2 regions of the Acinetobacter sp. RW6 genome follow, and region 2 is predicted to be linked to the other one. Evidence: predicted binding sites of a transcription regulator. Region 2 holds the regulator's gene; the other holds the start of a gene.

Region 1 (4,138 bases), 2.0 Mb from region 2:
CATGTAGAAACCATACATAAGAGTTACACATGACAAATTTAAGCAGCATTGTTGAAGTTTTGGCTCAGCAGGCTTTAGGTGGGAACCAGCAAGCATCAGGTCAAGGCGGTTTGGGCGGAATTTTAGGTTCAGTACTTGGACAAATGGGGGGTAATACTTCTTCTGGCGCTCAAGGGGGCCTTGGTGGAGTATTAGGTTCTGTATTGGGTCAAGTGACTGGCAATAATAATGCACCTCAAGCAGGTGGTGGTGTACAAAGTTTATTAATTGCAGTGGTGCCTTTAATTTTAGGTTGGGTTCAGCAACAAGGTGGTTTGCAAGCGGCTTTAGAAAAGCTAAAAGGAGCAGGTCTAGGTAGCCAAGTTCAAAGCTGGGTTGACCCAAATCAAAGCAATAGTGAGGTTCCTACTCAACAATTACAGAGTCTATTTAATCCTGCTGATATTGAACAAGTTGCCGAGCAGGCTCAAGCTCCAAAAGAACAAGTTTACGGTGCAATTGCTTCAGTCTTACCTCAAGTCATTGACTCATTAACACCTCAGGGTGACAGTACAGACCATCAAGAAGCAAATCAGGACATCCAAAATGTGATGAATCTTGTGAGTGGTTTCTTGAAATAAGATATAGGTTATAAAAGCCGATAAAATTGATATCGGTTTTTTTATTTTTCGCACCACACAATAAAAAATAAAAGGGCATAAGCCCTTTTATTTTTATAATTAAATCAGATATGACTGATTAGAAATTATACTCGATACCTGTACCTACAACAGTTTGCTTGTCGTCATCATTCAACCAATCGCGTTTTTGTTGAGCAACGATACCGTAGAAGCGAGCTTGCTTGTTGATTTGGTAATCAAGACCTAAACCGTACAAGTCGATTTTACGATCTGATTGACCACTTACTTGTGTTTCAGCTGAAGCGTATTCTGCTTTCACTTTAAGTTTAGTGTTAGGAATTTTATAAGCAGCTGTTACTGCATATGCTTCTTCCTCTAACCCACGGTAAGCTTTACCAGCTTTATCAATTGAACCATCTGATTTATATGATTGACCATATGCAGTCAAATCATCAGTAGGTTCAGCATGTTGCCATAAAGCACCTACAACAAAGCCTGATTTTGCGATGTCATAAGAACCCGTTACACGGTAAGCATCTGTATAAACATCTTTCAGACCGTAAGCAGCATATTTACCTTTAATACCGAAGTCACCAGCAGCAGCCACTGCTAAGCCAAGGTCTTTGTTTTCATAACCAAGCGCAGTTGACACAGAGTCAAAGCTGTCGTTTTTGCTGTCTTTACCAGTTTCACCTTGTTTGCTATCTGAGGTGCTTTCACCAGTTTGAGCCATGATATTGAATGTTAAACCAGCTAATAATTTAGGGTCTAATTCAAAACCAACCACGTTGTCTAAGCGGTTTTCGCCGTACATGATGTTGGTAATATCTAAACGTGTATCGTCATTAAAGATGTCTTGGTTACCACCAGCAGCGGTTTTAAAGTAAGAATCGTACTTACCTACTTTTAATGTACCCACGCCTTCAGTTTTTAAACCGATAAAACGGTTACGAGCGCTAAGATCAGTATCTGAACCTGAACCATCAGTAGAAATTGCCCATTCAGCTAAATAAACAGCAGATAGCTTGTCAGTTAATTTCTCTTCGCCTTTTACCCCAATGCGAGAAGAGTTTGAGTTAACTTCAGTAACGTCACTTTTTCCATCGAAATTTTTATTGTCAACTTGGTTAATAGAAACATTCAGTTTGCCATACAAAGTTGGCGCTGCTTGCACCGCGTTTATGCTCAAAGTTGCAACTGCGGCAGCGAGTAGCAATTTCTTCATTGAGATTTCTCCAAAAGTATTTAAAAATGGCGTATGCCTAGTTAACTATTTATTTTGTAGTTGACTTATGTACAAAAAGTTACAAAAGCTCACCAACTTGCTAAGCAGTATCGGCAAACTTTGTGACAGGGGCGTGAAAAGTAAATGACAGTTTTATGACGGTTAAAATTTAGAAATAAATTAATTATTTTAATTTTTTATAGTTTTTAGACGAAAAAAAGCGGAGTCAAAACTCCGCTTTAATGAATTAAAAATCAAAGAGCTGCTTTAATTTTCTCAGCTAATCCTTTAATTTTTTCTTGATCTCCTAACTCTACAGCATGGCGTCCAAGTTGATGCACATTTGTAGGAATAAGGTGAAAATGAACATGTGGAACAGTTTGTCCTGCCGCTGCTCCAGAAAGTTGCATCAACACAATACCTTCTAAATTGAGGGCTTTTTCCATTGCTTTCGCAATTTTCTGAACAATTTGTATGGTATATGCAGCTGCTTCTGGAGGTAAATCAAGGAGCGTTACAGCAGGTGTTTTTGGAATAACTAATGTATGACCATCGGCTTGAGGCATAATATCCATAAAAGCTAGAACTTGATCATCTTCATAGATTTTTATCGCTGGAAGTTCATCACGTAAAATTTTTGCGAAGATATTTTGATCATCGTATGCCATGTATTATTCCTTTAAAAATTATTTACACTTCAATTCTTTCTGACGCTCTTTAATAGCATCAAGACGTTGCTGCTCTTTGTCAGAAAACTTTGGTTTTGTCGTATGACAGTTTTCATTACCATATTTTTCTTTTGCATCAGGATCTTTAAAACAAAAGCCTTTTGATGCATAAATCAAATTATAATCGTCTTGCAATTTCTGACATTCTTGCTCAGGCGTTGCAGCTTGAACGCTTAAACCAGCAATACTTACCATGCCAGTAAAGACTGCAACTATAAATTTATTCATGAGCGTTTCCTCAGTTAAAGGTATGAACCTGTACTCAATATAAGGTTTATTACCAATATTTCAATGACTATTAATTACTCAAGTGTCATTTTGGTTGATAATTTGTTCACAATATAAATAAAAACTTTACATATCAACTATTTATAAAAATCAAATAAAAACATAAACTTAAGAAAAATTATATATGTTTTTTCAGAATTTGATTCTCGTTTAATCTACTTTAACTGTTATTAATAAGAGAAAAATATACTTCTGGTTCGGTTGATAATATATAAAAAATTGTAGGAAAAGATGAGATTTTATAGCTTTTTCATTTGCTAAATAGACGGCTTGAGTTTGAAATTGGGTCAATGAAAAAGAAATATATCAATGACATTATAAAAATACAAAGCGTGATAATTATCACATTTTTGTATTTTAGGATTAAGTGGAATTCACAGGGCCCATTTTAATTTAGACGGAAATGGGCTTTTTCTTTTGATATCTAAAATATAAATAAGCCAAAATTGATCTTAGTTTACAATTCAACTGAAAGATGTATTGATTTTACATGTTTTAGCTTCTATTATGTGATCCTTAATTGCTGCGTTTGATAGTTTTTGTTTTTGTAACCCATTTCTAAAATTGATATGGGTTTTTTTTTAAGTCTTTTTAATATTCATTATGCAGCTTATTAAAATTAAGCATCTTTAATAAGCTGCCATCTAAAAGATTAAATTTATTCCAATGTAATCTTGGTCCATGCTTCATACATTTTAACTGCCGCAGAGAAGTCACTATTGTCTTCAGCAGTTAAATTCGCAGCCTGAATTAAACTTTGTGTTAATGACAAAAGTGGGGCAGGAAGCTTAGCTTGATGGACTAAATCCAAAGCAATTCCTGTATCTTTGGCAAGAAGAGGTAAGCCAAAGGTCACTGGAAATTCACGACTCAATACACGCTGTGGGAAGATAGTTTCTGTTACCAAACTTTTACCACTTGAGGCATTAATGCACTCTAATGCTTCGTTCAAACTGACCCCATGTGCTTTGAGTGCACTGAAGCCTTCTGCAACAGACCAAAGGTTGACTGCGAGTAACATATTATTAACGGCTTTTACTGCAAATCCAGCACCCGATTCACCAACATGTTTAATTAATTTACCTACTGCTTGCAGTGCCGGTAATGCGCGTTCAAAAGCTGCGGCATCACCACCGACCATGACAGTTAAAGTTGCATTTTCAGCACCTACTGTTTGACCACTTACTGGAGCATCCAGAAAATCAACATTCAATTGTTTTAATGAGCTTGCTAATGCGCGGGCAGAGTCAGGGACTCCACTTGTACAGTCTATCCAG
Region 2 (4,138 bases):
ATATTTCGACCTGACGCTGATTTAAAACCTCTCTTGGCTTATCTAAAACAACAGTCCATTGAAAATATGGTGCCTACCGTACCGTTAATGATTGTTCAGGGTTCTAAAGATCATTTAGTCGATCCGGGAGGGACATATGCCTATTATCAACAGCTATGTAAATTAAAAAAACCAACGGTATATCAAACGATTGATGGTGGAGATCATCGCGATGCACTGCGTCAGAGTAATACTTTTGCTACTAGCTTTTTAAATGTAATAGAGAAAAACCAAAGTAAGTCCTATTGCTCGACTTCTAAGTAAATTGGTTTAAATGCTAAAAAAGCCGACTTTTCATGAGTCGGCTTTTTATATTTGAAGGGAGATAACTTTAAGCCATGTTATATAGTCTTTCTTTAGGAAAAACCACTGTAAAAGTTGAACCTTCATTTTCTTTAGACTGGACATCTAAATAAGCGCCATGTTGCATTAATACATGCTTCACAATGGCCAAACCTAAACCTGTACCGCCTGTTTGACGACTACGGTCGCTGTCAACACGATAGAAGCGTTCAGTTAGACGTGGTAAATGTTTGGGGTTAATCCCGATACCTGTGTCTTGTACACTAAAGTAAGCATGTTCACCGTCGTCATGCCAGCCAATGGTAATGGTTCCACCTTTTGGCGTGTATTTGATGGCATTGGTAATTAAGTTACTAAATGCACTGGCGATTTCCATGTCAGAACCAATCAGGTCACAGTGACTATCAATACGTAAATTGAGTGTATGCCCATAATCGGCATTGTAGGCCTGAGCATCATCAAACAGTTGATTCATTAAACTCGGCATTTCAATAATCTGATTTTTTGCAATTTTCTTGTTATTTTCTAAATTCGATAACAGCAGTAAATCATTCACCAAAGCGTTCATACGTTTGGTTTGTGACTGCATCTGATCAAACGCACGTTTCCAGCGTGGACTAATATCTTCTTGATCGGTAAATGTCTCGATATAACCACTCAGTACAGTTAATGGTGTACGAAGTTCATGAGAAATATTATCTACGAAGTCTTTACGCATTTGCTCAAGGTTGTGCATACGAGTAACGTCGTAAGCCACCAATAAACGGCTTTCTCCACCAAATCGTGTGAGCTTGACCTGCACATATCGGTCATCGTCAAAACTCGACTGTAGTTTAATACCGTCGGGTGCCTGATCAATATTGTTAAAATATTCAATAAAGGTCGGCTGGCGTAAAATCGTTAATAGGTTTCGACCACGGTCGAGAGGGCTGATACCCAACAAACGTTCAGCAGCAGGGTTCCACCATTCAATTTTATGTTGGTCATCAATGAGGACAACAGCTTCGGCAAGCGCCACTAAAGAAGACTGAGCGCGATCAATTAAACCGACCATTTCTGCTTGAACGATTCGTTCCTGACGCTGGGCACGGTAAACATTAAACAATAACGCTCCCCAAATCCCGTTTAGATTTGGAGGAACGTCATAAGGTTTATTTGCAATCCAGTCATTGACCAGATAAAGCGAACGCAACTGGAGTGTAAAAAACACCACAAAGGCGATAAAAATACAGCTCCAGAAATACCCAATACCGAAACCGACTAAACCGGCAATAATTATAAAAAATAATAAAAGCCGTAAATCTTGTTTGGCAAACGTCCATAAACTACTGTAGCGGGAAAGCTTTTGTTCACGTACCTGTTCGGGGACGGGGTAGGGTTCATACATAAATCTTGGTTAACCTGCGGCTAAATCTGCACGTGTTGAGAAGCGGTAGCCAGTTCCACGTACGGTCTGAACAAATCGGTCAACACCAAAAGGTTCTAAAACTTTACGCAAACGACGGATGTGCACATCGATAGTTCGATCTTCGATATATACATTACCGCCCCAGACCTGATCGAGCAACTGGGCACGTGTATATGCACGCTCTGGATGGGTCATAAAAAACGCAAGTAAGCGATATTCAGTTGGGCCCATATCTAAAATGCTGTCGCCAAAGCTGACACGTTGGCTAACAGGATCAAGAATTAAACCATTGGCGTCAATCATTTTTTCGCCACTTAATGCATTTGCACGACGCAGAACCGCTTTAATACGTGAAACCAGTTCACGTGTTGAGAAAGGCTTCGTCATGTAATCATCTGCGCCAGCATCAAGACCTTGTACTTTGTGGTCTTCTTCTCCGCGAGCGGTAAGCATAATTACTGGAATTTCTGCTAAGTTCTCATCACGTTTTAAGCGGCGACATAAATCGACACCACTTACGCCTCCAGGTAACATCCAATCGAGCAAGATAAGCGCCGGACGTTGGTCGACGATAATTTGATGAGCCTGTTTGGCATCTTCTGCCTGCAAACATTGAAAGCCTGCCATGTCCAAAGAAGTATGGATCATTTCACGAATAGGAAGCTCATCATCGACAATTAAAATATAGTCATCTTTCACAGCGCAATATCCTATAGATTTAACGGTGAACCGTTTTGTAGTTATGACAGGCTTATTACAAAGATTAATTATGACAATTTCATTGCAGAAAAGTCTATAAAATTGAATTTAGCAATAATTTGTGACAAAAGTAAGGCAAAGGTGTGACCGAATGATGACATGAAAGCTTAAATATTCTTAAAATCATTCAATAAGTTATCACCTTTAAAGCTTAACTGATTTTGCACATTTTAGAGTGTCAAAAAACTTTAATATTATTTTGAAACCTTGGCCAATAAAGATAAGAAAACAATACGGCATGCGGTTAAAACCTGTTCAAGAGACTGCTCAAAGCCTCCCATGACCCATCGAATTGCAATTTGAGTGACATATCCATTTAATCCAGTTGCGATTAAAGAGAGCTCATTTTCGTTGTGTTGGATTTGCGGCATGGTCAACATAACAAAGGCCTGAATCATACGGTCAAACTGTGCAAGAGTTTCTTGAATGGTGGCCTGATTATGTAATTCTTGTACCAAAACTGCGTCAACATAGACAATGCGAGCTAATCTTGGGTCGTCTTTTAATGTCGTCAGCAGTGCCCTTAACCCAGCATCGACCATTTTTTCTGGATCTGGTGTCGCTTTAATGACAGCTTGCATCAGGTTTTGCTGTAATTCTTCAATCATTTTTAAAAAGATGGTTTGAAATAAATCTTCACTCTTCTTAAATGATTCATAAAAATAGCGTTCTGTGAGTTTTGCCTCTTGGCAGACATCCTTAACCGTCACGGAAAAAAAGCCGAGTGTTCCATAAGTCGCAATGCCAGCTTCAATCAGTTTTTCTCGGCGTGCCTCTTTACGTTCAGATAGAGATAACCCTTTGAACTGACGTTCTTTACTCACAGTTTTTGTTTTCTTTTTACTGGTTGAGTCGTTTGTCGCCATAAATAAATTGTTTCCTAAAGAATGGTTTCCTAATTTATAGGTTTTAGCCAAATATGCTCACTATCATAAAGCCCTCAGCACAATTGTGCCATTCTATCTGAAATTACAGTGTACTATATTGACAATGGATATTGTCAAAATTATATTAAAGATGTCTAAGCTGCACATGCAATGAACCGATTGTGCAAATATCGAAAAACAAAGGATGGACAATGAAAAATTTTAAAAACAAAGTCGCTGCAATTACGGGCGCAGGTTCTGGCATTGGGCAACAACTCGCAATTCTTTTGGCAAAACAGGGCTGCCATCTTTCGTTGAGTGATATTAATGAGAAGGGATTACAGCAAACCGTTGAGCTTTTAAAACCGTATAGCACGATTACTGTGACGACCAAAAAGCTTGATGTTTCTGACCGTGAAGCAGTAAAGCAATGGGCACAAGAAACAGTTCAAGATCATGGCTCTGTTAACCTGATTTTCAACAATGCTGGTGTAGCCCTAGGTTCAACTGTTGAAGGGGCGACCTACGAAGATTTAGAGTGGATCGTTGGGATTAACTTCTGGGGTGTGGTGTACGGTACCAAAGAGTTCTTACCGTTCATTAAGCAAACTCAAGATGGCCATATTATTAATATTTCAAGCCTATTCGGTTTAACAGCTCAACCAACTCAATCTGGTTATAACGCGACTAAATTTGCTGTGCGTGGTTTTACCGAGTCATTGCGTCAAGAGTTAGATATTGAAAAAAGTGGCGTAAGCTCTTT

The links. Region 2 encodes PhoB, which activates phosphate uptake and scavenging genes when phosphate is short. Its sites were predicted from a motif close to TGTCATNAANCTGTCATAA; they were not measured.
Region 1: a site for PhoB is predicted at 1,988-2,006, ahead of ACB088_RS07355 (porin). Genes of this name have one in related genera too.

The regions. Positions count from the first base shown of each region.
Region 1 covers NZ_CP167121.1:1,574,014-1,578,151, reverse strand. The annotation lists gene ACB088_RS07360 (YidB family protein) at 30-620, shown strand; gene ACB088_RS07355 (porin) at 739-1,845, opposite strand; gene ACB088_RS07350 (HIT family protein) at 2,100-2,513, opposite strand; gene ACB088_RS07345 (YARHG domain-containing protein) at 2,532-2,801, opposite strand; gene ACB088_RS07340 (NAD(P)-dependent oxidoreductase) at 3,520-4,138, opposite strand, start outside.
Region 2 covers NZ_CP167121.1:3,557,601-3,561,738, forward strand. The annotation lists gene ACB088_RS16820 (alpha/beta fold hydrolase) at 1-303, shown strand, start outside; gene phoR (phosphate regulon sensor histidine kinase PhoR) at 371-1,729, opposite strand; gene phoB (phosphate regulon transcriptional regulator PhoB) at 1,739-2,449, opposite strand; gene ACB088_RS16835 (TetR/AcrR family transcriptional regulator) at 2,704-3,375, opposite strand; gene ACB088_RS16840 (SDR family oxidoreductase) at 3,588-4,138, shown strand, end outside.